One region of the Streptomyces sp. NPDC059256 genome, then DNA from elsewhere that is predicted to be linked to it. Evidence: riboswitches for the same ligand, from Rfam matches in the RefSeq annotation. Region 1 holds a riboswitch; each other region holds the start of a gene.

Region 1 (7,189 bases):
CTGACCGCGTCGCCGTGGCGGCGTCCTTTGTGCGCAGGCCCACGATCAGCGCCGCGGCCACTGCCAGATGCATCAGGGCCAGCGCTGTCCGGGTGCCGCCGTCCATGCCGTCTCCGGTCAACGGCAGGAAGGACAGGGCCAGTACGGCGACGGCCACGCCGGTCCAGAGGGCGCGGGCGCGCCGCAGCCAGAACCGCTCCAGGACGACCAGTAGTCCCCAACCGGCCAGGGCCGCCAGTAACGCGGCCAACACCACCGCCACCGCGCCGATGTCGAGTGTCTGCTCACCGTTGACGATCCGCAGCCGGTGCCCCAGTACCGGGTCCGCGACCAGCCACACCAGGAGTGGTGCCAGGACCGCGAGGCCCATGACCCCCCAACGTCCTCTGCGCGCGCTCACTTGGCGCCACCCCCGAGCGCGCCGTGGAGGAAGACCTCCACCAGTTCCTGTGTGGCCAGGTCCGGCTCGCCGTCCGTACGCGGCTGGGTGAAGAGCAGCCCGAAGAAGAGGGCCGCGATCTGCGTCGGCGGCCGGCGCAGCGTGGCCTCGTCGGGCTCCAGGAGATCCGCGAGCGCCTCGCAGATACGGGTCGTCGACTCATTGCGGGCCGCGCCGCGGACCGTGCCGGGGTGCTTGCCGCCTCGGTGCCCGAGTGAGCCGGCGATCGCTCCCATCCGGTCCAGGTGCGCCTGTAGCGCCTCGGCCGCCTCTGCGAGCCGGTCGGGCAGCGGCTGGGATACGTCGATGGCCCCGAGCTCGCGGATCGCGTGCTCGGGGGAGAACGCCTCAGCCAGGCATGCCTGGAGCAACTCGTCCTTGTCGGCGAAGACCCGGAAGATCGTGCCCTCGCCGATGCCCGCGGCGCGGGCGATCTTCGCGGTCGTCACGGCGTCGCCGTACTCGGCGATCAGCGGGATCGCGGTCTGGATGATCATCGCGCGCCGCTGCTCCGGCAACATACCGGGTGCGCGACGGCGGGTGGTCTGGTTCTCCTTGGGTGCTGTCATGCCAGAAGATTACGGAGTGAGCCCTCACTCCGTCAATGAGTGAGGGCTCACTCCGACCCCTTTCCTGGTGCTCGAATCGTCATCAACGGCAGCCCACCAACATCCACGACTACGGCTGGAGCACGAGGGAGATGCCCTTTCAGATCAGGCTGGTTACCGGGACCTGGTTGCCGGTTCCTGAAACAGCATCGCCAGGTGTCACCGCCCGTCGTTAGGGTCGTTGGGTGTCCGAGCCGCTCCCCCAGCACCAGCAACCACATCAACAGCCCCACCCCACCGCCCATCCGCCGCCGCGATGGGGGCCGGGGTCAGGGCCGCCCGGAGCTGCTCCCACACCCCCGTACACCGACCCGGCACCAACCGGCACCCCGTACCCGCCCGGGCCTCGCGCAGCGCACCCCACCGGGCAAGGGCCCGCGGTGCCTGCCTACGACCCGCGGCAGCCCGTGTTCGACGCCGTACCCGATCGTGCACGGTGGCGGTACAAGCCGCGCAACGCCTCCCGGCTGTGGCAGAGCAAGGCGGTCCGAGCCGGGATCCTGATCACCCTGCTCGCTCTCTGCGCACTCGTCATCCTGGCGCTGGTCCGCGAACAGACCGGAACGGAGGGCTTCCTGGTCGGACTCGGGCTCGCCACCCTTCCCGTACCCCTGTTGATCGCGGCCTTCCGCTGGCTGGACCGGGTGGAGCCTGGACCCTGGCGGAATCTGCTCTTCGCCTTCGCCTGGGGCGCCTTCGCCGCCGCGCTCGTCGCCATCACCGCGAACACCTTCGCCACCCGCTGGATCGCGACCGCCACCGCGGACCCCGCCAGCGCGGACACCTGGGGAGCGACCGTCGTGGCGCCGGTGGTGGAGGAGAGCGCGAAGGCCGTGGCGATCCTGCTGATCTTCATCTTCCGCCGCCGCGACTTCACCGGGATCGTCGACGGTGTCGTCGTGGCCGGCTTCACGTCGACGGGGTTCGCCTTCACCGAGAACATCCTCTACCTCGGCAACGCCTTCGGGGAGGACCAGGCCCTCGGCTCCTCGGGCTTCACCTCGGTGACCGCGGCGACCTTCTTCGTACGGATCGTCATGTCGCCCTTCGCCCATCCCCTGTTCACGGTGCTGACCGGCATCGGCTTCGGCATGGCCGCCCTCGCCACCCGCCGCCAGCGAATACGGCGGATCGCGCTGCCTCTGGTGGGGCTCGCCCTCTCGATGGGAGTGCACGCCCTGTGGAACGGTTCGGCCTCCCTCTTCGGACCGTGGGGCTTCTACGCCGTCTACGGCGCGTTCATGGTTCCCGCCTTCGGGTTGTTGACCTGGCTGACGATCTGGACGCGCCAACGGGAACTGCGCACCATCGCCACCGAACTGCCCGCCTATGCGACGGCCGGTTGGCTCGCGCCCGCCGAACCGCTCGCACTGGCTTCCATGAAGGCGCGCGGCATGGCACGGAACGTCGCTCGACGTGCCCAGGGCCCGGCTGCGGCGCATGCGGTCGCGGAGTACCAGCGGTTCGCGACATCGTTGGCGTTCTTGCGCCATCGAGCCAGGCGGGGCGCGGCGGGTGCCGACTTCATCGCCCGTGAACAGGAGTTGTTGCACCACATGTGGGAGCGCAAGGCGGTGGCGAGTCCGGCGCTGACCCATGCGGCGCGGGCGACGGGCAAGGTGTGGGTGCCACCGCCACACCGTGACTACGAGGGCTACAACCCCTATCGCGGCTGACCGCAACGCAACGCAGCGCTCTGCCCATGCCACTTGGCACTGGCACTGGCAACTCCACTGACACCGTGTCTGACAACGCCGACGATGACGCCGCTGTGGCCAACCGGCTCGGAGCACCAAGGGAGCCCGGCCGTCCGCTCGGAGGAAGAGGTGCGGTGCCGGTGCCCGATGGCGAAAAGACCGGCAGCCCTGGCGTCGGGGGGTGTGCGCCAGGGCTGCCGGAGTTCGGATACCGGCTGGGCAAGCCGGTGTGTGCGCCTTCAGGATGGCGCAGGGAGCTTGAGTGGACCTAGTGCCCCACTAGGGCTGACGGTCGTGGCCGCACCGCCCGCCAGGGCGGCTCGGGTACCACGACCCGATCCTCTGAACCGTCCGTGTCCATGGCGCGTTCGCCCCATCGATATGGACACGTGGACACGGTCACGGTCGCGGTCACCGCGAGCGGTGGCTCAGATCGTCAGACCCTTGCCGCGCAGCCAGGACAGCGGGTCGATGCCCGAACCACCGGGGGTCTTGACCTCAAGGTGGAGATGCGCGGCGCTGGCATTGCCGGTCGCGCCGACCCGGCCGATCAGCTGGCCCGTGCTCACCTTCGCGCCGGCGCTCACACTCATGGACGACATGTGCGCGTACATGACTTCGGTGCCGTCGTTCAGCTTGAGGATGACGTTGTAGCCGTACGAGTTGGACCAGCCGGCCGACTTGATGGTTCCGCTGGTGACGGCCTTGAGGGGAGTGCCGGTCGAGGCCGCGAGGTCAAGGCCGGTGTGCTGGCCCGAGGACCACATCGGACCGGACTGGCCGTAGCGAGCCGTGATCGTGTACGAGGAGAGGGGGAGCGAGAAGCTCTTGGCCAGCTTGGCCAGGCGCTCGGCCTCGGCCTTCTCCTTGGCTTCCGCTTCGGCCTTCTTCTTCGCATCGGCCGCCTTCTTCGCGGCCTTCTTCTCCGCGAGTTCCTCGGCCTTCTTCGCATCCTGTGCGGCCTTCGCCGCGGCGGCCTTCTCGGCGGCGAGCTTGGCCGCAGCGTCGGCGCTGGCCTGCTGCTGCTCGGCCTGCTGGAGGATGCGGGAGCGCAGTGCCTCTCCGGCACCGGCCTGCCCTGTGCTGACCTCCTGGCCTGCGAGCCCCATCGCCGCGTAGGAGGCGGACTCATCGACCTCCGGAGCGTCCTCGGAGCTCAGGGAGTCGGGAAGGCTCTCGGTGATGGCGTCGGGAAGCGATATGGAGACGGCGGGCTTGTTCTGGGCGGTGGCCATGCCACCGGCACCGACAGCCGCGATCACACCGACGCCGAGCACCGTGGAGCTACGGGCGAATCCGCCCCGCTGCTTCATGACCCGGTGCTTGTGGCGACCGCGCGGCCGGATGGTCTCCGCGGTGGGGTTCCACTCGCCGGTGGAGCGGGCTGCACCCTCTTCGCTGAAGACGCCGGATTTGAACGGTGCTTCCGGGGCAGGACTGTTAGACGCCACTGAGGCGTGCTCCTTTCCTTCCTTCTCGCCTACCGGGTTAGCTGACGGGTTCGGAGCAGGAAGGTCTCCTACGAGCGTCTTCGACCGCGAACTGCACGGCAGAATATGCCCGATTCACCCCAATTAGTGGTTCCCCGGTTCCCTTGCGGAATTCGGCGCATGAGCACGGCGCCGTCCTGACGACGGCTGGGACGACCGCGCTGCGTTATCGAACGTTAATAGACACCAGGACTTTATTCCAAGCTGTTCTGAGTGATCTTTAATCTCTTTGCCACAGACTTACCCGGACACAAGCGGCCGGATTCGGGCGACTTGAACCGGACAAGACGTGCGTCACACCCCTGGCGGTTCGTCAAATGTTATGCGCAGGGCTCCCCTTCAACTACGGAGAGTGCATGGGCTCGTGGTGCCTCTTCCCAGGGCCACCGGAAACAACCCACGGGCCGACGCGTCAACACGTCGAAACCGAGCCACTGAGCAACACCCAGCAACACCCAGCAGCTCCGCACAGCGCAACCGGGCACCCCGGCTACACCGGGTAGAACCGCGTCGCGCCGAGCAGTCGCCCTGATGAAGTCGCGCCAAGCAGTCGCCCTGACCGAACCCGACCCGCGGGTCGCCCCTGAGGGCCGAGAGGGGGCCTCCACGGGCACCCGGGGCTCTCTTAGCCGTGGGCCCGGGCCTTCAGAGGCCACGCCCCCGCCATACCGCACCACCTTCCGCCGGCCGGGCCAGCGCCAGCAGCGCCATATCGTCGAAGCTGCCCCCTCCGGTGTGTCTACGGACATCGTCGAGGAGTGCGTCGAGCAGTTCCCCCGGGCCGACGAACTGCCGTCCCGCCAGCCATACGGCGGGGTCATAGAACGTTCCCGCCCCGTCCCGTGCTTCGGAGAGACCGTCGGTGTAGAGCAGCAGGGTCGCCCCCGGCGGCAGCGGGTACTCCTCCGCCCGATCGGGCCAGGTCCCCAGATCGCCCATCGACAGCGGAAGGGCCGGCTCGGTCGGCGGGAGCCCCTCCAGTAGGCCGTCGGCGTACAGCATCAAGGGCTCGGGGTGCCCTCGGTTCACCATCCGGACGATGCCACCCCCGCGCGGGATCTCCGCCAGCACCGCCGTGGTGAACGTCTCCTTGGCGTCGAGGCTCTCCCGGCGGTTCGCCTCGCGGGTGAGCGCGCGCTCCAGCCGCTGGGTGACGCCCTCCAACGAACTCTCCTGCTCCGCCGCCTCCCGGAAGGCGCCGATGGCCACGGCGACCGTCTCCACGGCGCCCAACCCCTTGCCCCGGACATCTCCCACCACCAGCCGCACACCGTGGGGCGTCTCCTGTACGGCGAAGAGGTCACCACCGATGAAGGCGTCCGCGACGGCGGCCTCGTACCGCGCGGCGACCCGCAGGCCGCCGATGTCCTCGGCGGGTGTGGGCAGCACCGCCCGCTGGGCGGCTTCGGCGATCACTCGGGCGGACGCCAACCGCTCGCTGCTCCGCTGGATGACCCAGTTGATCAGCAGGGCGAGCCCGGAGACCGTGACCACCGTGATCATCTCGGTGTAGGTGGTGGGCTCCAACAGGGTGCGCTTGGCGTAGTGGAGCCCGATCACTCCGGCCAGGGCGGCGCCCCCCGTCAACAGGGTCGCGACCCAGGAGAAGAAGGGTGCGGCAAACAGGGGCGCCGCCGCGAACATGGGTGCGGCGGTGAACATCGGCGGGGTCAGGGCATCGAAGACCACACCGCCGACGATCATCAGAACGGGCAGCGTACGGACGAAGCGCCAGGTGCCCAATCCGAGGTGCTGTTGCTCCTGCTGCCCCAAGACTGTTCTCCTGCCAGGTCCGCCCACGGCTGCGGACACGGCTCCCGCGCCCCCCTCAGGCTGGCTCCAACGGGGGCAGGTGGCGAGCCACCACCGTCCAACCGGGCTAAGCCAGCCACATTCGACCGGCCAGGGAGACGGCCGCCCAAGAGACGACGGGTGCGCCGAAAAGAGAGGGAAACGAAATCCGGAGATGGCAAGAGTTACGAGAAAACGCATTAGCCCGGCACTCAAAAGAGTGCCGGGCTAATGTCTTACTAGTAGCGGGGACAGGATTTGAACCTGCGACCTCTGGGTTATGAGCCCAGCGAGCTACCGAGCTGCTCCACCCCGCGCCGTTGAACACAACCTTACGCTATCCGGAGCAAGATCAACTCCAATTGCGCCGAGGGTCCTCCGCCGCCCCGGACAGGGCCGTCGGGGACGGCGGGATTCCGCCCGCGGTTCACCGGTCTGACCTGATATGCGTACCGAACAGAGTCGCTGATCAGTCGTCGAGATGCCGCTCCCCGTACGCCCTCATCGCATCGCGAACGAACGCCGCGGTCCCCACACCGTGCTGGTCATAGACGGCGGTGAACCGCTCGTCCGCCACATACATGTCACCCAACCCGATGAAGTGGGACTTCGACGGCGCCTCCAGCGCCGAAAGCCAGTCGTACTGCCGCCGGGCAATCGCCTGCGCCGTCTCGCTGTCAGCGGCGAGCCCGTCCTTGAGCGCCCGGGCGAAGTCCTTGGCGATCGTCGTCTGCTGCGCCATGAACTCCCGACGCTCCGCATCGGTCAGGGAACGCCACCACTGATCACCCTTGCGGTACGCGTCCCGTCCCCAGCGCTTGGACACCTCCTGCTCGTACTGCGTGTGGTCAAAGCCGTCGAGCACTTCCTCGGCCATGAGCTCCTCCCCTGACTCGGTCTTGTGGAGAGTGGTCCGCACCGAGGCGATCTGTCGCCCGATGCGTTCGCGTTCCTGCTCCAGCAGCCGCAGATGCGTCCGCAGGGCGGCTGCGGTGTCGCGCTGGCCCTCCAACACCTCGGCGATGGCCGGCAGCCCGAGCCCCAGTTCGCGCAGCAGCAGGATCCGCTGGAGCCGAACGAGCGCGTCCGGACCGTAGTAGCGATAGCCGTTGCTGCCCACGCGGGTGGGTTCCAGCAGCCCCAGCTCGCCGTAGTGCCGCAGGG
Region 2 (7,189 bases), on a different contig from region 1:
GCGACCCTGGCGTGTCCGTCGGGCGACAGATGCAGCCGGTCGGTGTCCCAGGCGCGACGGTCCTGGACGGACTTCAAGGACCACAGGTCGAGTACCGGACAGCCGTGTCGGTCGGCGATCGCCCGAACGTGCGCTGTGTACGTGGCGACCTTGCCCCGCAGATGGCGCAGTACCGGCATCCCCCGGGTGTCGAAACCGGTGGTCACCATGACCGTGCCCACCGCGTCGGTGAGGTCGGCAACCGCCCGTTCCAGTCGCTCGGCGACGTCGTCCGGGTCGCTGCCCGGCCGGATGATGTCGTTCCCTCCGGCACAGAACGTCACCAGGTCCGGGGCGAGTTCCTTCGCGCGGGGCACCTGTTCGGCGACGATCTGGTCGAGGAGTCTGCCGCGCACGGCGAGATTCGCGTAACGGAAGGTGTGTTGCGGCATTCGGTCACCGAGAAGCGCGGCGAATCGATCCGCCCAGCCGATGAAGGTTCCGTCGGGTGCCGGGTCCCCGACCCCTTCCGTGAAGCTGTCGCCGATCGCCGCGTACGACGCGAATGTATTCATGCTCCCTGTTCCCGAATCGCCTGCCACGACCACTCATCTTGTCCTCCGCGATGTGACCTACGCGACCGTAAGGAGAGGTTGACGCCGGGTGATCTATGCCACCAGGAAAAGGGCGCATCCCTGGGAATGCGAGGAAGTCCCCGTTTCGCGGCTGCGAAACGGGGACTTCCTCGTGCTGGTGGTGCCGGGGGTCGCACGCGACCTCCGGCACCGGGTCAGGGCGACTCGATCAGAGCGAGACGCCGTGCTGACGCAGGTACGACACCGGGTCGACGTCGGAGCCGTAGCCGGGGCTGGTGCGGATCTCGAAGTGGAGGTGCGGACCACTGGAGTTTCCGGTGGAACCGACCGCGCCGATCTGCTGTCCACCGCTCACGCTCTGCCCCGAGGAGACCGAGAGGGAGGACAGGTGTGCGTACTGCGAGTACTTGCCGTCGGTGTGCTGGATGACGACCTCGTTGCCGTAGGCGCCGCTCCAGCCTGCCGAGACGACGGTGCCGGGGCCGACCGAGCGCACGATGGTGCCGGTGGCGGCAGCGAAGTCGATGCCGGTGTGGTAGCCGCTGGACCACATGGCGCCCGAGACCTTGTAGGAGGTGCTGACACCGACCGCGGAGAGCGGGCTGGCCCAGCCGGAGCCGGTGGCCTCGCTGGAGGACTCGGCGGCGGTGGAGGTCTGGGCGGCGGACGACTGGGCCACCGGGGCCTCATCGTCCTTCTTGACCTCGGCCTCGACCTTGGCGGGACGCTCCTGCTTCGGCTCGACCTTGGCGGGACGCTCCTGCTTCGACTCGGCGGCAACCTTGGGCTTGGCCGGCGCGACGGGCTTGCTCTCAGCCGTCTTCGACTCGGACGTCTTGGACTCGGCGGCGGACGCGCCACCGATGGTGAGCTTGAGGCCGGGGTGGATCAGTGAGGGGTTCTCGCCGACCGCGTCACGGTTGTCGGCGTAGAGCTGCTGCCAGCCACCGTCGACCCGGTGCTCCTGCGCGATCTTGGAAAGGTAGTCGCCCGCGACGACCCGATAGGTGACCTGAGTGGCCACCCGCTCGGCGGGCGCCGTCGCGGGTGCGGTGGTGGTGGCGGCCGAGGCGACCACGGGTGCCGCGACGGGGGCGGTCTGCTCGGCGGCGAAGGCGTTCGTGGCGCCCATCAACGGAAGGGCGATGGCTGCGCCACCGGTGCCGGCGGCAACGATTCCCCGGGTGATGGTGCTGGTCCTGGTACGGCGGTGCTTACCCTTTGCGGGCATGGCGCATTTCCTCTCCGGCGCCTACGAGGTGAGCTGTCGGGTTCGAGCTGGAGATGCCCGGCCGCACTTCTGCGCGACTTCACCCCAAGCCGTCCGGAAATCCGGATCGGCGTACTACCTGGGTCCCCCGCTCCTGCCACGCGTGGATGTGGATGAATTCCGGGCGGCGGCAGGATTAGGCGATCCGTCCGGAGTTCCGTGACCGTAATCGAGCCCTCTTCAGGCAAACAAGCCGGGCCCTTTTCTGATCAATGACAAAGGTCACGACGGGGGGAATTTCCCGTAACACTCCGTGGAAGGCGATGTGGCAACTCCCGCCGCCCCGTCGGGAATCCTCTGCGGTGCGCCGCAACTGAGGGTCACCACTATGATCCCGCTCACGAGCGGGCCCTCAGCCACTCGACAGGCAGGACATCCAACCACCGAAGTACCCAATTCGGACAGAAGCAGCCCGGGCGTCCCTCACAGGTAATGGGTGGAACAATCAGTTCCCAACAGAGATCACACAAAATGATCATCTGATGAGCGAATGTCGTATCGTCGAGAACACGCCAATGTCGGCGAGCGGCGCCGACGGCAGTGACCCTCAGGAGCCTCTGTGACGCAGCAGCTGCCGCCGCAGGTCCCGTCCATCGAGCCGGAACTGACCGGAGTACGGAACTTCCGGGACGTCGGCGGCCTGCCGGCCCTGGACGGACGTCGGGTGCGACATGGGCGGCTGTTCCGCAGCGGTCATCTGGCCCATGCGACCGGAAGCGATGCCGCGTTCCTGTCCTCGCTGGGACTGCACACGATCTTCGATTTCCGCAATGAGGCGGACATGCTGCTCGACGGTCCGGACATTCCCCTCCAGGGCGTGCGCAACCTCAATCTCCCGCTCAGTGACCCTGCGGACGGCGCGGAGTTCTGGCAGATGGTGCGCGACGGAGACATCGAGCAGTTGCGGTCCATCCTGGGGGACGGCCAGGCCGCGGCACGGATGTCCGACTCCTATCAGAGGATCATCACGGAACGCACCGGCGAGCACAGCAGGGTCCTGCACGCTCTCGCCGAGGACAGCGTTCCCGCGCTGATGCACTGCGCCGCGGGCAAGGACCGCGCCGGGCTCTCCATAGCCGTGTCGCTGCTGGCGGTCGGCGTGGAGCGGGACGCGATCGAGGCGGACTACCTCAAGTCCAACGACCCGCACCGGCGATACCGGGTGCACCGCAGTGATGCATCACCGGCCGGGATGTCGCCCGAGGTGATGGAACTGCTCAGTCCGCTCTTCGACGCGCGCAGGGAGTACCTCCACACCGCGTTCGCGACCATCGACCGGACGTGGGGCGGGACGGAGCGGTACCTCACCGAGGGGCTGGGGATCACTGCCCGGACACGGGAGCAGTTGCGCGACCGACTGCTCGACGAGGTCTGACCCCAGGGCGGGCGGCGAACCTGACGGCCGTGGGCACGGGCCATGGCCGGCTTGACGCCCGCGGCGGTCACTGCCGGCCTGTGCAGGCGTCCGCCTCGATGACCGGTCGCTACTTGGCGCCCATCTCGAAGAGGAGATAGAGGAAGCCGGCGAAGACATGGCCGGCGATCAGATAGGCGAAGAGGCGCACCCAGATGCCACGGGGGAACCGTCCGTTCTCCTTGCCCTTCCTGACCACGGCGGCGTTGTCGGTCACCGAGGTGCTTTCGGGTGCGACGGTGTTCTCAGGTGCGGTGGGGTTCTCTGACATGGCGGTCCTCTCGACTTCCGGTCTTGGTGGGCTCGTCCCGCGTGCTGGGGATCGCTCCGGGCGGGCGCTCGGCTGGATCAGACGTGCGGATAGAGGTCGGGACTCTGGAGCAGGGTGTGGACGAACAGCATCTCCGCGCCTTCACGGGTGGCCGCTGCGATCCGGTGGGGAGTGAGCGAGTCGTAGTGAGCGCTGTCTCCCGGCCCCAGTTCGTGCACGGCTTCCCCGAGGCTGAGCCGAAGGCGCCCGTCCAGGACGTACAGCCATTCCTCGCCCGGGTGGACCCGCACCAGTTCGCCCTGGGCGCCGTAGGGAACCACCAGTCGCAGGGGTTGCATCGCCCGCCCGGGCGTCCCCACCTGGTGATAGGTCCAGCCGTCGGCCACGGCGGGCTCGCGAACGCCGGCCCTGATGACCGGGTCGCGCTCGGGTGCGAGTTCGCCGAGCAGCTCGGCGATGGTCGTACCGTAGATACGGGCCAGGGAGAGCAGCATCGGCAGCGAGGGCTGACGGCGGCCGGTCTCCAGACGGGACAGGTGCGCGGGCGACAGTCCTGCGCGCTGGGCAGCCGCTTCGAGGGTGAGCCCCCGTCTGCGACGCAGGTCCCGCAGTTGCGGCGCCACGTCCGGCAGCTCGGCCGGCGGCTCCCCGACCCGGGTTCGAAGGTCCGGGGGATGGCCCCCGGGAGGACTCTGCATGGGTCCATTGCGCCAGGAAAGTACCTCTGAGGCAAGTTTCGTGCCTCAAAGGCAAAATCCCAGCTCAGCGGTTGGCCACGGCCTGCTTGACCAACGTCCTGCCGAAGTCCCACATCAAGCCGCCGCCGGCGTGTGCGTCCTCCATGACCGCGGTGAAGCCGGCCAGGAATCGATCCACCTCGCGTTCGCCGATCGTCAGCGGCGGAATCAATTTGATCACTTCCATCCGGTCCCCTGAGACCTGGGTCAGGATCCGGTGCCGTTCCAGCAGCGGGACGGCCACCATCTGGGCGAACAGCCCCTTGCGGGCCGCTTGCAACACGGTCCAGCGGCTGCGCAGCGCCAGGGATTGGGGACGCCCGAACTCGATTCCGATCATCAGCCCCCGCCCTCGTACCGCATGGAGGAACTCATATCGGTCCACGAGGGCGGCCAGCCGGGACCGCAGGAGGTCACCGGTCGCCCGGGCGTTGGCGACGATCTGTTCGTCCTCGATGACCGAGAGGACCGCGAGACCGGCCGCCATCGCCTGTGCGTTGGAGCCGAAGCTGGCCGAGTGGACCAGCACCCGGTCCATGGAGGAGTAGACCTTCTTGAAGATCCAGTCCCTGCCGATCGTGGCCCCCACCGGCACATAGCCGCCGGAGAGCGCCTTCGCCACACAGATCAGATCGGGCTCCACCCCTTCCTCGTGCTGATGGGCGTAGAAGTCCCCGGTCCGCCCCAGACCGGTCTGCACCTCGTCGACGATCAGGAGCGCCCGGTGCCGGTGGAGCAGTTCCTGGGCTGCGTACAGGAAGCCCGGCGGGCACTCGTGGACACCCTTCCCCTGGATGGGTTCCACGATGAGGGCGGCCACATCGCCCGTGCGGAGCTCCCGCTCCAGGGCGTCGAGGTCGCCGAGGGCGATGGGAGTGTCGGGCAGGAGCGGGGCGAAGCCCTCCCGAAAGCCGGACTCTCCGTTGACGGAGAGGGAGCCGGTGGTCAGTCCGTGGAAGGCGTGGTCGCAGTAGAGGATGCGAGGGCGTCCGGTGGCGTACCGGGCGAACTTCAGGGCCGTTTCCACCGCCTCCGTACCGCTGCTCCCGAAGAACACCCGGTCCAGATGGGGGCTGTGGGCGAGGAGCTTCTCGGCGAGCAGCCCGGGCAGGGGCGGGCAGTCGAAGCGGGTCAGGTCCGCCAGTGAGGCGTCCAGCACATCGTGCAGTGCCTGCCGGACGACGGGATGGTGGCGACCGAGTCCCATCACCCCGAAACCGGCGAGCATGTCGAGGTAGTCCCGTCCCTCCGCATCCCAGAAGTACGCGCCTTCGGCCCGTTGGTAGACCTTGTCGAATCCGATGGTCCGCAACATGCGCGGGAGTTGTGGGTTGAGGTGGCGCTCGTGCAGCGCGTAGCGTTCGGCGCCGCGTGCGGCGAGCAGGGCCGTGAGGTCGAAGCCGGCGGGGCCCGACCCGTTCGCCGAGGACAGCGGATCGGTCATGGGTTGTTCTCCTTGACTGCCTGCGCCGCGGTGACGGGAAAGAGTTCTGGCCAGGTCGGTGCGACGCCTTCCCCCTGGTCCTCGGCAGCACCGTGTGGTGGTGACCGACGGGTCCGACCGCGCGAGTCCACAACGGAGAGCAGTCCTTGGGGACGGTCCCGGTGGGGTTGGCTCGCGCGGCCGGCCAGCTATCCGCGGTTTCCGGACATCGTTTCGCGCGCCGCGCGCAGGGATTCCTTCAGCGAGCCCATGGTGGCGAGCACGGCCGTGGGCTCATAGCCGCAGTGGGCCATGCAGTTGGCACAGCGCGGGTCCTTGCCGCGGCCGTACTTGCTCCAGTCGGTCTCCTCGACGAGTTCGCGGTAGCTGGGCACGTAGCCGTCGCTCATCAGGTAGCAGGGCCGCTGCCAGCCGAACAGCGAGTAGTTGGGAATCGCCCAGGCCGTGCAGGGGAAGTCGACCTTGCCCTCCAGGAAGTCCAGGAAGAGGGGCGAGTGGTTGAGCCGCCAGCGCCGGCGGTTGCCGTCGGCGAAGGACTTTCTGAACAGTTCGCGGGTCTGCTCGACGCCCAGGAAGTGCTCCTGGTCGGGCGCCTTCTCGTAGGCGTACGCGGGGGAGATCATCATCTCGTCGACCTGGAGGTCGTCGTTGAGGTAGTTCAGCACCTCGATGATGGTCTGAGGGGTGTCGGTGTTGAAGAAGGTCGAGTTGGTGGTGACGCGGAAGCCCCGGCGTTGGGCTTCCTTGATGGCCGCCACCGCCTCGTCGAACACTCCTTCCTTGGCCACCGATTCATCGTGCCGCTCGCGCAGTCCGTCGATGTGCACGGCGAAGGCGAAGTAGCGCGAGGGAGTGAACTTCTCGATCTTCTTGCGGAGCAGCATCGCATTGGTGCAGAGGAAGACGTACTTCTTCTTGGCCACCAACTGGCGCACGATTTCATCGATCTGAGGGTGCATCAGAGGTTCGCCGCCCGCGATCGAAACCATCGGGGCACCGGACTCCATCACCGCCCCGACCGCCTGTGCCACCGGCATGCGCTGCTTGAGCACACCGGCCGGGTGTTGGATCTTCCCGCATCCTTCGCAGGCGAGGTTGCAGGCGTAGAGCGGCTCCAGTTCGACGATCAGTGGGAACTTCTCCCGCCTGCGAAGCTTCTGTTCCAAGAGATAGGTTCCGACGCGGATGGTCTGACGGAGCGGCATGGCCATCTAGCTCACCTCCGGGGGAGCGGCAGAGAACGGTGCCATTCATGAAATGCAGGAAGTACGGCACGGAGAACACGGAAAGCTGATATTCCACCGCGCACCGTGCCAATACGGACCAGCTCATGCTCTGGAGCGTCCACGACCACCCGGACGGCCGCAACCGGACGGGGCCCGACGCGTAGGGCGGTACGCAGGGTGACCGCCGACTCCATGTCCACCGCGATCGCTCCCCCGGCGTGCAGGGCAGCCCTCTCGGGGCCGCGGACGACA
Region 3 (7,189 bases), on a different contig from region 1:
ATTGCCGCACAATCACGCCGGGAGGCTCCTTTGCACCGCCGCCGTCGCACCGCGATCATCGTCTCCGCCGCACTGCTCGTCGCTGCGCCACTGCTTGCGGCCTGTAGCAATGAGGCCCGCCCTGGCGCTGCCGCCGTCGTCGGTGGGGACCGGATCGAGGTCTCCACCGTCCAGGCGAGCGTGAAGGACGTACGGTCCGCGCAGGAGCGTGCTCCCGAGGCCGAACAGTTGATCAAGGGCACCGGTCAGCTCGGCCGCGCGAAGCTCTACGAGCTCATCGTCGCCGAGGTCGTGGAGCGCGCGGCCCACGACGCCGGGGTGAGCATCAGCCGCAAGGAGATCCAGGACGGCCGCGCCGCCTTCGTCCAGCAGGCCGGTGGCGAGGAGCAACTCGCCGCCATGTACCTCCAGCAGCGGGGAGTCGCCCCCGACCAGCTGAACGACGTGGTGCGCCGTGACATCCTCGTCGGCAAGCTGGCCACCGCGATCGGCGCGGCCAACACCCCCGAGGGTCAGCAGAAGCTCAACAAGGCATTCACCGTCGCAGCCAAGAAGCTGGACATCGACGTCAACCCCCGGTTCGGCGTCTGGGACAACCAGAAGCTCGAACTCGGTGACTACAAGGCTCCCTGGATCACTCAGGTCACCAAGGAGCAGCAGCCCGCCGAGACCGCCTAGCCGTTCTGCCGGATCTCATCGGGCTCCGGCCCGATGGGTCGGCGGAGCGAGCACGCCGGACGCCCGTCGGCCGGTGTGCGTACCGTTGGGTCTGCGTATCGTTGGACCGGCCTGGTCGGTGGGAGTGTCACCGACCCGGGGTAGGTTCGAGGGGTGACCACTGAACCCTCCGCCACCGGCCGCGTCGTCCTGCTGACCGCGAGCCACCGTGTGGCGCCCGGCCTGCTGTCCTGGCCCGCCTGGCACACCCTGCGGACCGCGGACCGTGTGCTGTGTGCGGACGGCGCGCATCCGCAGCTGCCCTATCTGCGCGAGGCAGGTGTCGCGGTGGAGATCGCCGCGCCTTCCGCGCGGGAAGTGGTCGACGCCTGCGCGGGTGGCGCATCCGTCGTGGTGCTGGCATCCGGTGAGGGCGAGTCCGCCCTGACTGACGGCCTCGCGCGGATCGCAGGATCGGGCCGGGAGTCGATGCCTGATCTGGAGCTGCTGCCCGGCTCCTACGACCTCCCCGGTGCCCGGCTGCTCGACCTGGTGCAGGTGATGGACCGCATTCGTGCCGAGTGCCCCTGGTCCTCGACCCGGACTCACCAGGGGCTCGCCAAGTACGGCATCGAGGAGGCGTACGAACTCGTCGAGGCCATCGAGGACGGCGACCGCGATGAACTGCGCGAAGAGCTGGGGGACGTTCTCCTCCAGGTCGTCTTCCACGCCCGCATCGCCCAGGAGGACGGCGAAGAGCCCTTCTCCATCGACGACGTCGCCGCGACCATCGTGGACAAGCTGATCCACCGCCACCCCCATGTCTTCGGCGACGCCAGTGCCGAGACCCCTGAGGACGTCAAGGCGCACTGGCTGCGGACGAAGGCGACGGAGAAGCAGCGCACGTCGATCACCGAAGGCGTGCCCCTCGGACAGCCGGGGTTGGCGCTCGCCGCGAAGCTCGTGTCCCGGGTGCGGACGGCAGGGCTCCAGGTGTCCGTGCCCCAGGGCGAGGGCATCGGATACGAGCTGCTCGCCCTGACCGTTGAGGCGGAGGCTGCGGGCGTCGACCCCGAGTCCGCCCTGCGCGCGGCTGCCCGTGTCTATCGGGACGCGATCCGCGAGGCGGAGCAGACCGCACAGCAGTAGCGCAGGACAGCAGCGGCGGCGGAAGACAGAGCAGGAGTAAGTACAGAGCAGGAGTAAGTACAGAGCGACAGCGCGGGGGACATTTCAGTACCGAGCAGTGGCGCGGGTGCGGGGTGTCGGGCGGCGCATCGGTGCGGACCGTGCTCAGTTCGGTCGGGTGGGGCGGATAACGTCGAGGGGTGAGTGACACCCCCGTGCCCGGCCCGCCGCCCCATCCCGCCGCCCGTTCTTCCGATGCCTCCGATCGCCCCTCGGGCACCGCCCGTGATGGCTCAGATCCGGACACTTTTTCCGACCAGGCGGCGAGGGCTCTGACCTCACGTCCGGGTTGTCCGGTTTCGGGCTCCTCCGTTTCACCGTCCGCGGCGACCGACGCTCCCCGCCATGGCGCCGACGCCGACGCCGACGCCGACACTGACACCGACGCGACCCCGGACGCTCCCACCGCGCCCGAGCTGTTCACCTGGGAGTTCGCCACCGACCCCTACCCCGCCTACGCCTGGCTGCGCGACCACGCGCCCGTTCATCGGACCCGACTGCCCAGCGGTGTGGAGGCATGGTTGGTGACCCGCTACGGCGATGCCCGACAGGCACTGGCGGACACCCGACTCTCCAAGAACCCCGCCCACCACGATGAGCCCGCACATGCAAAGGGGAAGACGGGCATCCCGGGCGAGCGCAAGGCCGAGCTGATGACCCATCTGCTCAACATCGACCCACCGGACCACACCCGACTGCGCCGGCTGGTGGCCAAGGCGTTCACTCCGCGCAGGGTCGCGGCCTTCGCCCCCCGCGTTCAGGAGCTGACGGACCGCCTGATCGACTCCTTCGCGGAGAAAGGGGAGGCAGACCTCATTCACGACTTCGCCTTCCCGCTGCCGATCTATGCGATCTGCGATCTGCTCGGGGTCCCCGCCGAGGACCAGGACGACTTCCGTGACTGGGCCGGCATGATGATCCGGCACGGCGGCGGGCCGCGCGGCGGGGTCGCCCGATCGGTCAAGAAGATGCGGACCTATCTGGCCGAGCTGATCCATCGCAAGCGCGAAGATCCTGGCGACGATCTGATCTCGGGCCTCATCCGGGCCAGCGACCACGGCGAGCACCTCTCCGAGAACGAAGCCGCGGCGATGGCCTTCATCCTGCTGTTCGCCGGGTTCGAGACGACGGTCAACCTCATCGGCAACGGCGTCTACGCCCTGCTGCGCCACCCCGAGCAACGTGAGCGCCTCCAGACGTCCCTTGCCGCGGGCGAAACCGGGCTGTTGGAAACCGGAGTTGAGGAGCTCCTGCGATACGACGGACCCGTGGAACTCGCCACCTGGCGATTTGCCACCGAGTCACTTGAGATCGGTGGCAAGCGGATTGGCGCGGGCGACCCCGTGTTGGTGGTGCTCGCGGCGGCTGACCGGGACCCGGAGCGGTTCGCGGAGCCGAACGTCCTCGATCTTTCCCGACGTGACAATCAGCACCTCGGATACGGCCACGGCATCCACTACTGCCTCGGTGCACCGCTCGCTCGACTTGAGGGCCAGACCGCGATCGCCACACTGCTGCGCAGGCTGCCCGATCTGCAACTCGCCGTGGATTCGTCAGATTTGCGCTGGCGTGGGGGTCTCATCATGCGTGGGCTGCGAACCCTTCCCGTTCAGTTCACATCCCGAAACATCTGACGAGCCATCAAAAACGTGACATTGACGTAATCTCAGCTGCATCGACTTGTGACAGACGTTCGAGTGCGGCTACGTTCTGCGCGTCCTCAGCAGTCTCGCGAAAGGCAACCGCATGCTCTCCGGGAATGGTCGACATCGCCGACCCCGTCAGGCTCCTGCACTCGTCGTCGCCGCCGGGGTGACGGGATCCGCCATCGCGATCCCGCTCCTCGGCGCGACCTCTGCGTCGGCAGTCGAAGCCACCGCGTGGGACAAGGTCGCGGAGTGTGAGACCGGGGGCCTGTGGAGCGCGGACACCGGCAACGGCTTCTACGGCGGTCTCCAGATGTCACAGGAGACCTGGAAGGCGTTCGGCGGGACGGAGTACGCCTCCCGTGCGGACCTCGCCACCCCCGCGCAGCAGAAGGCCATCGCGGAGAAGGTCGTCGACTCCGAGGGCATTCGGCCCTGGAGGGCGTGCGCGACCCTCGCCGGGGTCGAGGTGGCCCTCGACCCCACCGAGGCCGCCACCGCTCCGGCGAAGCCCGCAGGGGAGCCGAAGCCCTCGGCGGAGCCCACGGAGATCCCGAAGCCGTCCGCTTCGACCGGCACCACTCCCGCCAAGACCCCGGCGAAGACTCCGGCCCCGGCGAAGGGCACCCCGAGCGGTTCCGGGAAGGCGTCGCCGCAGTCCAGCCCGGCGCAGCCGGCCGGCGCCACGGGCAAGCACCGAGGCGAGGCATCGGCGGAGTCCAAGCCCGCCGCTTCCGCCACCGGTGAATCGACGGGCTCGGCCGCGCCGACCGAGCCGGTCGGCGACGCCGCGACGCCGCGGGAGACCGACAGCGCCCATCCCTCCCGGGGCGAGGGCGCCCGCTCGGAGCTCGGCACCACGGACGTGGGCGCCACGACCCCCGAGCAGCCCGGCACGGCCAGTGCCTCTCCCGGCTCGTACACCGTGCAGGCCGGCGACAACCTCTGGGCCATCGCCGAGAAGAACGAGCTGCCCGGTGGCTGGACCGCGCTCTACGAGGCCAACAAGGAGACGGTCGGCGACGAGCCCGATCTCATCCACCCTGGTCAGAGCCTCGATCTCGCCGCAAAGTAGCGGTTGTTAGTCATTGTTTGTCCCATTTTGACGAAGTGAGACAAGCGTCTCTTTGCTGTAATTCGCTCACCCGGCCCGCCGGAATCCTGCGTTCCGCGGCTGACCTGCGGAAATGCAAACCGTGTCCTTGGTGAGATGGGCGATTTCTCCCCGATGTTCGACTTTGAACATCGGGGAGAGTCATGCCTACGGTCTGAACCGCTCGCCACCGCGGGCACCGTCGACCGTCACGCCGAATCCTGCCGTCGGTCGGGGGGAGAACTCGTCGCTCAGAGCGCCGAAGGCAGGAGCGGGGGACCCAAGGTAAGTGCCGGTGAAGGCCGTTGGAGACGACGGTGGGAACCGGCTAGGGGTGAAGCCGTGCGCAAGGACGCACGGCCGGGCAACTCACTAGGCCCGAACCCGACAGCTCACCTCGTAGGCGTCGGTGAGGAGAAGACTCCATGCTGTTTTCCAGCAAGGCGAAGCACCGCCGCCCCAGCAAGGCCAGCCGACTCATGGCGCTCGCCGGTGTCACCGGTGTCGCCGTCGCCGCCCCGCTGATGGGCGCCACATCCGCCAGCGCCGCCACCGCTTCCGAGTGGGACAAGGTCGCCCAGTGCGAGTCCGGCGGCAACTGGTCCATCAACACCGGCAACGGCTACTACGGCGGCCTCCAGTTCTCCGCCTCCACCTGGGCGGCGTTCGGCGGCACGAAGTACGCCTCCACCGCCGACAAGGCGTCCAAGTCCCAGCAGATCGAGATCGCCGAGAAGGTCCTCGACGGCCAGGGCAAGGGCGCATGGCCGTCCTGTGGCGTCGGCCTGTCCAACGCTCCGTACGGTGGCGGCGCGGCCGAGGCCCCGCAGCCCAAGGCCGAGCCCAAGAAGCAGGCGCCCAAGGCCGAGCCCAAGCAGGAGCAGGCCCAGCCGCAGCGCGGCGAGGTCCCCACCACCCGCTCCGAGCGCGCCGAGGCTCCCGCCAAGGCCAAGGGCTTCCAGAAGGGCGACGGCGAGTACCAGGTCAAGGCCGGCGACACCCTGAGCAAGATCGCGGACGCCGAGCAGGTCGAAGGCGGCTGGGAGAAGCTCTACGAGCTCAACAAGGACGTCATCAGCGACGCCGACGTCATCTACGTGGGCCAGCAGCTCCACCTGAGCTGAGCCCCGACGGGAACGGGAGCGCCCTGAGCTGACTTCCGGTCGGGCCGATCGTCGACCGAGCCCCCACGAGGTCGTACGGACCGACCGAAGCCCCTTCGGGCCACCCGCGCCTTGTGCTCGGACCACTTCGGTGGAGCCCCGAGCACGAGGGCCCGGGTCCCGCGCCGATCCATCTCCCCCCGGGATCGGCACCGGACCTGACGCCCGCCCCGGCAGTTCGCCGGGTGTCGTAGGGCCGGCCGCCTTCTCCTGGCCGATCGCCCCCACACCCTGCGCCCCCGGTCGAGCCGCCCCTCGGCCCTTCCCCCGGGGCCCGAACGACCCCGGGTCGGTGCACTTCCCCCCAAGTGCGCCGGCCCGGGGTTCTCCATATCCCTCGTCATCCCTCGTCCCTCTCCATGCCGGCACCCGGTCGGGCCGCTCATACGGGACCCCAGGCCCAGCGCTGTAAAGAGGCCCAGCAGTTCATGGCGGCCGAGCAGTTCCCAGGCCCCCGCGCACGATCGTGTGGACGGTGGTCGTGCTCCACCCGGTCCGTGCGTCCGCCGCCGGCCGCGCTACCTGACGGTAGCCCTGCCTATCAGGCCCCTTTTTCGTCCCAGGGGGCGGGCATCCGACGAACGGCACCCGCACGGCGGTTAGGCTCATGCCGCAAGGCCAAAGAGACCCTGCACCCCACGCGTCACATCCCAGAAGGAGATGCTCGTGCCGTCCATCGACGTCGTCGTAGCCCGGGAAATCCTGGACTCCCGAGGCAACCCCACCGTCGAGGTCGAGGTTGGCCTCGACGACGGCAGCACGGGTCGTGCTGCCGTTCCGTCCGGCGCCTCCACCGGCGCGTTCGAGGCTCTTGAGCTTCGCGACGGCGACCAGAACCGCTACCTGGGCAAGGGCGTCGAAAAGGCCGTCCTCGCCGTCATCGAGCAGATCGGCCCCGAGCTGGTCGGGTACGACGCCACCGAGCAGCGCCTGATCGACCAGGCGATGTTCGACCTCGACGCCACCCCCGACAAGTCCTCGCTCGGCGCCAACGCCATCCTCGGCGTGTCCCTGGCCGTGGCCCACGCCGCGTCCGAAGCGTCCGACCTGCCGCTCTTCCGCTACCTTGGCGGCCCGAACGCGCACCTGCTGCCCGTTCCGATGATGAACATCCTGAACGGCGGCTCGCACGCCGACTCCAACGTGGACATTCAGGAGTTCATGATCGCCCCGATCGGTGCGGAGTCCTTCTCGGAGGCGCTGCGCTGGGGCACCGAGGTGTACCACACGCTCAAGAAGGTCCTGAAGCAGAAGGGCCTGTCCACCGGTCTGGGCGACGAGGGCGGTTTCGCGCCGAACCTCGACTCCAACCGCGCCGCCCTCGACCTCATCCTTGAGGCCGTCAAGGAGGCCGGCTACGCGCCCGGCAAGGACATCGCGCTCGCGCTCGACGTCGCCGCGTCCGAGTTCTACAAGGACGGCAAGTACGAGTTCGAGGGCAA
Region 4 (7,189 bases), on a different contig from region 1:
ACCTATCCGGGCGCCGCCGCCACCGCGCTGCACGTACTGAGGGACCCCTTCGACCGGGCACTGAACCACTCCGCACTGGTGGCGAGGCGCTCAGGACTCGCCGCACTCGCGACCGGTTGCCAAAGCTGCCGGCTACGACGGGTCTGCGGCGGTGGACACTACGCCCACCGGTATCGAGCGGACGGCACCGGCTTCGTCAATCCCAGCGTCTACTGCCCCGATCTGACCGCGCTCATCGACCATGTGCGGCGACGGGTGGCGCAGGATGTCGACCGACTCCGCGCGGCCCCTGCACCCACCGAAACGCCGTCACGATGAACCCTCCGCATACCCCGCACGAGCCCGCCCCTCCTCACCACCGGCTCGACGGCGCTGTGTTCCACGAGATCGCATCCGGAAACGGTGGCCCCCGGGCACTCTCCCTGCTGCGCAATGCCGAGTACAGCCGGCGGGTCGTCCTCGCCCGGGCCGTGGTCGAACAGGCCGAACTGCGAGGCGGGACGCTCGCCGCACAGGCGCGCGACGCATGGTCACTGCTGGGTGCGGCGCACCGCCGGGCCCCTGCCGTGGTCCATGAGGTGTTGACGTACCCCTCCGTCGGGCCCGCCCAACTCTGGGCCCTCAACCAACTGATGACCGATCGATCCACGGCGGGTCCACCGCCCTCGCTCGATGCCCTGACCGCAGTGGCGGCGGCGGCAGCCGTGCGTACCGGGCTGCCGGCCGCCGTCCGGTTGACGGTCCACAGCGGGGGGCTGCTCCTGCCGTCGTTGGGGCGTGCCCGCTTCCCCCTGGCATCCGACGGCGAACCGGCCCTGGTGTCGACCACAGGCGGTTCGCCGACCGTTCAGTGCGGCGCCACGATGGTGCGGATCCCCAGGGAACGGTCCGACCACGCCCTCTCACACGAGGATGCCGGCACGCCCTGGCTGGCCCTGCGCGCACTTCTCGCTCCAACCGACGGCCCGGCACTCCTGCTGGATGACCTCGATCCGCACCTCCTCCCCGGCGGTGGGCATCCAGGGAGGTTGACCGCGTGTCAGTGGCAGCGGTGGCGGTGTGTCTTCGAAGAGGCGTGGCAACTCCTGCACACCGTTCATCCGGGGCAGGCGGTCGAGGCCCGATCCGCGTACCGTGCGATCGTGCCGACCGGTGCGCCCACCGACCGCAACATCTCCAGCAGTTCGGACGAGGCGTTCGGTTGCTCGGTTCTCTCGGTCCCGCGTTCCCCCCTCGATCTGGCCCTGGCGCTGGTGCACGAACTCCAGCACAACAAGCTCAGCGCACTCACCCACCTCGTCGACCTCGTCGTACGAGAATCGGGCGTACTCTTCTACGCGCCCTGGCGCGAGGACCCCCGCCCCCCGGGCGGGCTGCTGCACGGTGTGTACGCACACATGGGAGTGGCTCAGTTCTGGCGACGGCAGCGCCGGGCGTCGTTGGACAGAGCAACCGCCTGGCGGGCTGTGGTGGAGTTCGCGCGGTGGCGGGACGCCGCCAAGGAGGCCAACGAGACGCTGTTGGCGGGCGGATGTCTCACCGAAGCCGGGCGGAGGTTCGCCGAGCAGATGCGCAGCACACTCGCGGAACTGGCCCGGGAGCCGGTACCTCGTGCGGCGATGGCACGGGCGAGGGAACTCGGTGATGAGCACCGCGATCGCTGGCTCCTCGACCACGGTGCGCGGTGGTGAGGACTGCGGACTCCACTGCCCGGCGGCCAACTCGTCCTGCCTGCACCGGCAGGTGACTGCGCATGCGTGTCCTGTGGGTGTCGGCGTGGGAAACGCAGCGAGGCCCTGGAACCCGTGACAAGACGGATTCCAGGGCCTCAGCTGAGCAGTCTTCAATGAGCTGATGAAGCCTCAATAGGCGACCTAGTAGGCCCCGAAGACATTGTCGATCGAACCGTATCGGTCAGCTGCGTAGTTGCATGCGGCCGTGATGTTGGCGACCGGGTCATAGCTGTTTGTCGAAGTTCCGGGAACGTGGTAGGCGCGGAACGTCGGGTCAATGACCTGGAGGAGACCCTTGGAAGGGGTTCCGGCTATCGCGTTGGAGTCCCAGTTGTTGATCGCCAGAGGGTTGCCCGACGATTCACGAATGATGTTCCGGTGAATTCCCTCGTAGGTTCCCGGAATGCCGTGCTCGGCCATGACGGCAAGGGATTCCTTGATCCAGCCGTCGAGGTTGTTGGCGTAGGTCACAGCCGCGGCCGGGGCGCTGTACGCCACGGGCTCGGCAGCGATCGTGGCCGTCTTGGCAGTGCTTTCCGGGGCCTTGCTGCCGACCTTGCCAAGAGAGAGCTTGAGACCGGGGTGGATCAGCGAGGGATCGTCGCCGACGGCCTCGCGGTTCTGCTCGTACAGGCTCTCCCAGCCGCCGCTCAGCTGGTGGTCCGCCGCGATCTGGGAGAGGGAGTCACCCGCGACCACGGAGTACGTCTTGGCGGTGACCTGCTTGCTGACCTGCTGCTGGGCGATGACTGCCGGGGCGGCCTTGGTGCTGGTCGGCTGAGCCGCGTGGGCGGTGGCCGTGCCCAGGGCGGGGATGGCGAGCAGGGCCCCGCTTGCCCCGAGGACCATGAGGCCCTTGGCGATTGAACTGTTCTGCGGGCGGCGGTGCTTACCGAATGCAGGCATGGCGAATTTCCTCTCCGTCGCCTGCGAGGTGAGCTGTCGGATTCGGGCTGGAGATGCCCGGTCGCACACTGCGCGACTTCACCCCAAGCCGTTCCATTGCTGGACGGCGACTTACCTGGTTCCCCCGCTCCTGCCATACGTGAGTGAGTGGGATTTATTGGACGGTGGCAGGATTCGGCGGTCCGTCCGGATTCGAGGATGACCGTAGACGAGAGAACGGGAATGGAACAAGACTCGAATTCCGTTCGGATGGCTATTGGATCATTTCCTGCCTCGGAGCTCTCCCTTTTGGGATTTCGCCCGGATGCTCAACTTTCCTTCTGTGAAGGCGTTGTGGGGTTGCTAGGAAAGATCAATTCTTTGCCCTGCGTGACCCAAGTCACGCAATTTCTCGTTACCTGATAGAGATGATCCTTTGCGGGGCTTGCCCATTCAGTGTGGCGAGAGCCCTTAAGAGGGCAATTCAGACTTAATGGGGCAGATTCTTCGCGTCGTACGGGTGTGGCGTCGTGGCGGCGGGGGCTGGCGAGCAGGTGCGTGTCAGTGGCCCGACTCGATCCGGCAGGAAGTCTCGACGTCGCTCTGCGGGCGTCGGTCAGTCGCCTGTCGGCGGGGAGGGGCGGCGGCTCGTGGGGGTGTCCCGCCCGTCGCGCGGTGTGGGAACGGGTATGGGCGGGCAGCGCCGGCAGGTGGTCTGAATCCCGGACGGTCGAGCGGGCCGATGGGTCGGTGGCGGGAGTGGGCCGCGCCGGTGGTGGGGGCGTTGAAGTGCCGGCAGCCCCTCGTGGGCTGCTAACCCTCCGGGTGCTCGGTTCGAGGGTCGGCGTCCATGGTGGCCCTCAGCTGGGCGAGGATGCCTTGGAGTCGGTCGAGTAGCTCGGGTGGGTGCTCGGCCAGGATGGCGTCCTGTCGTGCGTTCACGGACTCGAAGAAGGACCGGGCGAGCTCTTTCGACTGGACGCTGGCGCGCAGGGTGACGATGCGGCGGTCGCTGTGCTCGCGGGAACGCGAGATGTAGCCCGCGCGTTCCAGGCGGTTCAGCAGGGTGGTCATGGCGCCCGATGTCAGGGAGATACGCCTGCTGAGCAGGGCGGGAGACAGCGGTGTGCCGGACTCCTCGGCCGAGGCGATCTCCAGCAGGGCGAAGGCGTCCGTGGAGTGCACGCCCAACGTCACGGCGAAGCGCCGGCCGAGTTCGGTGAAGCTCGCGCCGTAGGCGCGGAGCTCCTCCGCCAGTCGTTCCCGCTGGGCCGCGACACCGTCGGGCGTCATCGACTCCTCCATCGAGGCGCCTCCTCTGCTTCCTCGCGCCGACGAGCCATGACGACGCATTGACAACCTATCGTCGATCACATTACCTTCACCGCGAAGTTACTTTACGGTGGAGGTATCTAGTGGTTGCTCCTTCTTCCCCCGCCCGGCGTTGGCTCGGTCTGATCGCCATCGCGGCCGGTGTGGCCCTCATCGTGGTCGACACCACGATCGTCAATGTGATCGTCCCGCCGATGATCGAGGACATCGGCATCAGCTCGGTCCAGGTGCAGTGGATCCAGGAGTCCTACGCCATCGTCCTCGCGGCGCTGCTCCTGCTGGCGGGACGGTTCGCCGACCTCCTGGGTGCGCGTCGCGTCTTCATCGCGGGTGTGGTGGTGTTCGGCGCCACCAGCGTGGTGGCGGGGCTGGCGCCCACCGGTGAATGGTTGATCCTGGCCCGATTCCTCCAAGGGGTCGGCGCGGCCATGATCCTGCCCACCTCCCTGGCCCTACTGAACGCCACCTTCACGGGCAAGGAACGTGGGCAGGCGTTCGCCGTCTGGGGGTCGACCATCGGCGCCGCCGCCGCACTCGGCCCGCTGTTGGGCGGATGGCTCGCCGAGCACGCTTCGTGGCGGTGGGCCTTCGGCATCAACGTCCCCCTCTCGGCACTGATCGTGGCGGGTGCCTTCGCCTGGCTCGCCCCCTCGCCGCGCAGCCGTGGCCGGGTGGACGCGCTGAGTGGAGCGCTGTCCGTACTCGGGGTCGGGCTGTTGGCCTTCGGGCTCGTCGAAGGACGGACCTACGGCTGGATTACCGTCATTCGACCGCTGGAGATGTGGGGTTTCTCGTGGTCGAGTGGCCCCTCGCCCGCGCTGCTGGCGCTGGTGCTCTCGGTTCTGGTGCTCCAGGTCTTCTTCCGCAGGCAGAAGGCGCTCACTCGGGGCGACGGTGCGGGCGCCCTGATGGACGTCCGACTGTTCTCGATCGCCTCGTTCCGCAACGGCAATGTCGTCACCGTGATCATCGGGCTCGGTGAGTTCGGCATCATCGCGGTGCTCCCGCTCTGGCTCCAGTTCACCCTGGGGTACAGCGCGCTCCAAGCGGGGCTCGCCCTGGTCCCCCTTGCGGTGGGCAGTTTTGTGGCGAGCGGGGCGAGCTTCGGTATGACTGCCAAGGTCTCGCCGCTGGACCAGGTGCGCATCGGTCTGGTGTTGGAGGTGGTCGCGCTGGCTTGGCTCGGGCTGATGGCCGCCACGGATAGCTCATGGTGGTCCATCGCGCTGGTCCTCTTCCTGTACGGCATCGGCGTGGGCTTCGCCACGGCCCAGGTCACCCATGTCGTACTTGCCGAGGTTCCCGAGCGCAGTGCCGGACAGGCATCGGGTATGCAGAGCGCCTTCCGCGAACTCGGGGCGGCCCTGGGCATCGCCGTGCTCACCACGGTCTTCTTCACCACACTCAGTGCAGATCTACGGGCCAGTCTCACGCGCATCGAGGTGCCTGCCGCGCAGGCCGAGGAGTTCACCCGGGCCGTCACCGACAGTGCGGGAGCGGCGATCGGGCCCCTCGCGGCGGATCCGCGGACCGCTGCGGTCGCCGACGCGGCCGATGCCGCGATGACCTTGAGCATCTCCATCGGCAGCTATGTCGCGGCCGGATTGATTGCGCTCGGGTTGGTGGCGACCGTGCTCATCTCCCCTGCGCGACCGACGCGGGCCGTCCGGGAGCGCGCGGACACGGTGCGGAGCTGACTCCCGGCTCCCGTGTGTGGGGCGGGACCTCCGTGGTGGAACGGCGCCCCCTCGGGCTCTGCGCAGTGGGCGTCAGCCCAGGCGGGTGCCCGTACGCCCGAGGATGTGGGGCGGCGCGGAGATACCCGCATTGAGTGTGGAATCCGGCTGCGGCTCGCCGAAGGTGGTCACCAACGGCAGGGTGCCCGCCCACAGGCCGAGTGCGGCGTCCGGCCCGTCCCCGTCGTCCGGGTCTCCGGTACGGATCTTCACGGAGGCTTCCGCCAGGGAGAGGGCGAGGAGCGTGGTGGCGGCGAGCTCCTTCTTGTTGGGGCGGCGGGCGTAGTCCCACTGGCCGGGAGTGGCCTGCTCCGTCAGACATCGCAGGCCGGCCAGCTTCTCCTCGGGATCCACGACCACACGCGGTACGCCGTAGATCATGGCGCTGCGGTAGTTCACACCGTGCTCGAACACCGACCGGGCCAGTACCAGACCGTCCACCTGGGTGACCGTGACGCAGACGCTCGCATCCGGCGCGGCTATGAGGCTCCGGCTGGCGACGGAGCCGTGGAAGTACAGATGGAGGCCGTCAGCTCCGTACACGGTCGGCACGACCATCGTCTGACCGTCGAGGACCACACCGAAGTGGCACATGAAGCCCGAGCTCAACAGGGAGTCCAGAGCCTGGCGGTCGTTGCTCCCCTGGTCCCGCAGTCGGCGATGGCGGGTGCGTTCGGTCGTGGGCAGCTCGGGCGGCAGCGGGCTCTGCGTCACATCGGCTCTTTCATCGGACCGGATGGGCGGGCTCCTTGGCGGAGCCCGAAGGGTAGGGGCGACCTCTACTCTTTCGGTCAGATGCTAACGATATCGCTTGAGAATTTTCTAGATACAGTGGTAAATCGAAGCCAAGAATCGCTGAAACAACGAAATCCGTTGTCCCTGAGGTGGTCGCGAAGCTGCCGGGGAAGCCCGACGGTGGCCGGAGAGTAGATGCCTCCGGCCACCGTCGGTGTGCGGGTGATGCCTCAGAAGTACAACTTCCAGCTGTCGATGTACCCTGCCGCTCCCTCGTAGGGCCCCTGGGTCGCCCGGAGTTTCCAGACGCCGTTGGCGACCTCCGCGGAGGCGTCGACGGCGACCGTGCCCTGGTAGAGGTTCGGTCCTTCGATCCCGCCGTACGCACCCGCGATGGGGTAGACGGTCCCGTCGGGGGCGATCAGTTCCAGACTCGCCGAGTTGGCCAGCATGAGGTTCGTGTCGATCGTCAGGATGTTGGGGGCGTTGCCCGGTACCCCGCTGACCGTGATGGAGGAGGCAGCCTGGGCAGGGGTGCCGGTGAGGGGGTGGTCGGTGATGTTCTCGAACTCGGGCCCGGGGGGCCTCGGGGTCGGGTTCCCCGAGCGCTGGCCCACGTTCACCGCTCCCCAGGCATCCGTCACCCGCTGGTGGACCGTGGAGCCTGCTCCGTACAGATCGGCGGCGGCGGCGAGGGTCGCGGTACGTGCCCCCGCGTAGTTGGTGGTCGAGGTCATATAGACGGTGAGCGCCCGGTACCAGATCCGT

Evidence for each region. Region 1 has a riboswitch for cyclic di-AMP ahead of ACFXJL_RS04590 (M23 family metallopeptidase). Riboswitches for the same ligand answer to the same signal wherever they lie in the genome.
Region 2: linked by a shared signal. The riboswitch ahead of ACFXJL_RS19615 (LysM peptidoglycan-binding domain-containing M23 family metallopeptidase) and the one ahead of ACFXJL_RS04590 (M23 family metallopeptidase) in region 1 are both predicted to bind cyclic di-AMP.
Region 3: linked by a shared signal. The riboswitch ahead of ACFXJL_RS13400 (transglycosylase family protein) and the one ahead of ACFXJL_RS04590 (M23 family metallopeptidase) in region 1 are both predicted to bind cyclic di-AMP.
Region 4: linked by a shared signal. The riboswitch ahead of ACFXJL_RS25015 (transglycosylase SLT domain-containing protein) and the one ahead of ACFXJL_RS04590 (M23 family metallopeptidase) in region 1 are both predicted to bind cyclic di-AMP.

Annotation. Positions count from the first base shown of each region.
Region 1 covers NZ_JBHYZO010000002.1:18,275-25,463, forward strand. The annotation lists gene ACFXJL_RS04575 (DUF6069 family protein) at 1-400, opposite strand, end outside; gene ACFXJL_RS04580 (TetR/AcrR family transcriptional regulator) at 397-1,008, opposite strand; gene ACFXJL_RS04585 (PrsW family intramembrane metalloprotease) at 1,428-2,723, shown strand; gene ACFXJL_RS04590 (M23 family metallopeptidase) at 3,173-4,195, opposite strand; cyclic di-AMP (ydaO/yuaA leader) riboswitch at 4,207-4,363, opposite strand; gene ACFXJL_RS04595 (PP2C family protein-serine/threonine phosphatase) at 4,880-6,007, opposite strand; tRNA gene ACFXJL_RS04600 (tRNA-Met) at 6,269-6,342, opposite strand; gene ACFXJL_RS04605 (MerR family transcriptional regulator) at 6,495-7,189, opposite strand, start outside.
Region 2 covers NZ_JBHYZO010000008.1:68,239-75,427, forward strand. The annotation lists gene ACFXJL_RS19610 (SGNH/GDSL hydrolase family protein) at 1-554, opposite strand, end outside; gene ACFXJL_RS19615 (LysM peptidoglycan-binding domain-containing M23 family metallopeptidase) at 784-1,806, opposite strand; cyclic di-AMP (ydaO/yuaA leader) riboswitch at 1,810-1,988, opposite strand; gene ACFXJL_RS19620 (tyrosine-protein phosphatase) at 2,405-3,220, shown strand; gene ACFXJL_RS19625 (DUF6126 family protein) at 3,330-3,530, opposite strand; gene ACFXJL_RS19630 (XRE family transcriptional regulator) at 3,608-4,228, opposite strand; gene ACFXJL_RS19635 (aspartate aminotransferase family protein) at 4,293-5,711, opposite strand; gene hpnH (adenosyl-hopene transferase HpnH) at 5,900-6,922, opposite strand; gene ACFXJL_RS19645 (1-hydroxy-2-methyl-2-butenyl 4-diphosphate reductase) at 6,928-7,189, opposite strand, start outside.
Region 3 covers NZ_JBHYZO010000004.1:434,341-441,529, forward strand. The annotation lists gene ACFXJL_RS13380 (SurA N-terminal domain-containing protein) at 31-678, shown strand; gene ACFXJL_RS13385 (nucleoside triphosphate pyrophosphohydrolase) at 832-1,806, shown strand; gene ACFXJL_RS13390 (cytochrome P450) at 2,262-3,479, shown strand; gene ACFXJL_RS13395 (transglycosylase family protein) at 3,592-4,566, shown strand; cyclic di-AMP (ydaO/yuaA leader) riboswitch at 4,832-5,005, shown strand; gene ACFXJL_RS13400 (transglycosylase family protein) at 5,010-5,708, shown strand; gene eno (phosphopyruvate hydratase) at 6,408-7,189, shown strand, end outside.
Region 4 covers NZ_JBHYZO010000013.1:129,150-136,338, reverse strand. The annotation lists gene ACFXJL_RS25025 (FxsB family cyclophane-forming radical SAM/SPASM peptide maturase) at 1-318, shown strand, start outside; gene ACFXJL_RS25020 (HEXXH motif domain-containing protein) at 315-1,691, shown strand; gene ACFXJL_RS25015 (transglycosylase SLT domain-containing protein) at 1,875-2,639, opposite strand; cyclic di-AMP (ydaO/yuaA leader) riboswitch at 2,643-2,799, opposite strand; gene ACFXJL_RS25010 (MarR family transcriptional regulator) at 3,432-3,923, opposite strand; gene ACFXJL_RS25005 (DHA2 family efflux MFS transporter permease subunit) at 4,034-5,647, shown strand; gene ACFXJL_RS25000 (pyridoxamine 5'-phosphate oxidase family protein) at 5,720-6,400, opposite strand; gene ACFXJL_RS24995 (M4 family metallopeptidase) at 6,652-7,189, opposite strand, start outside.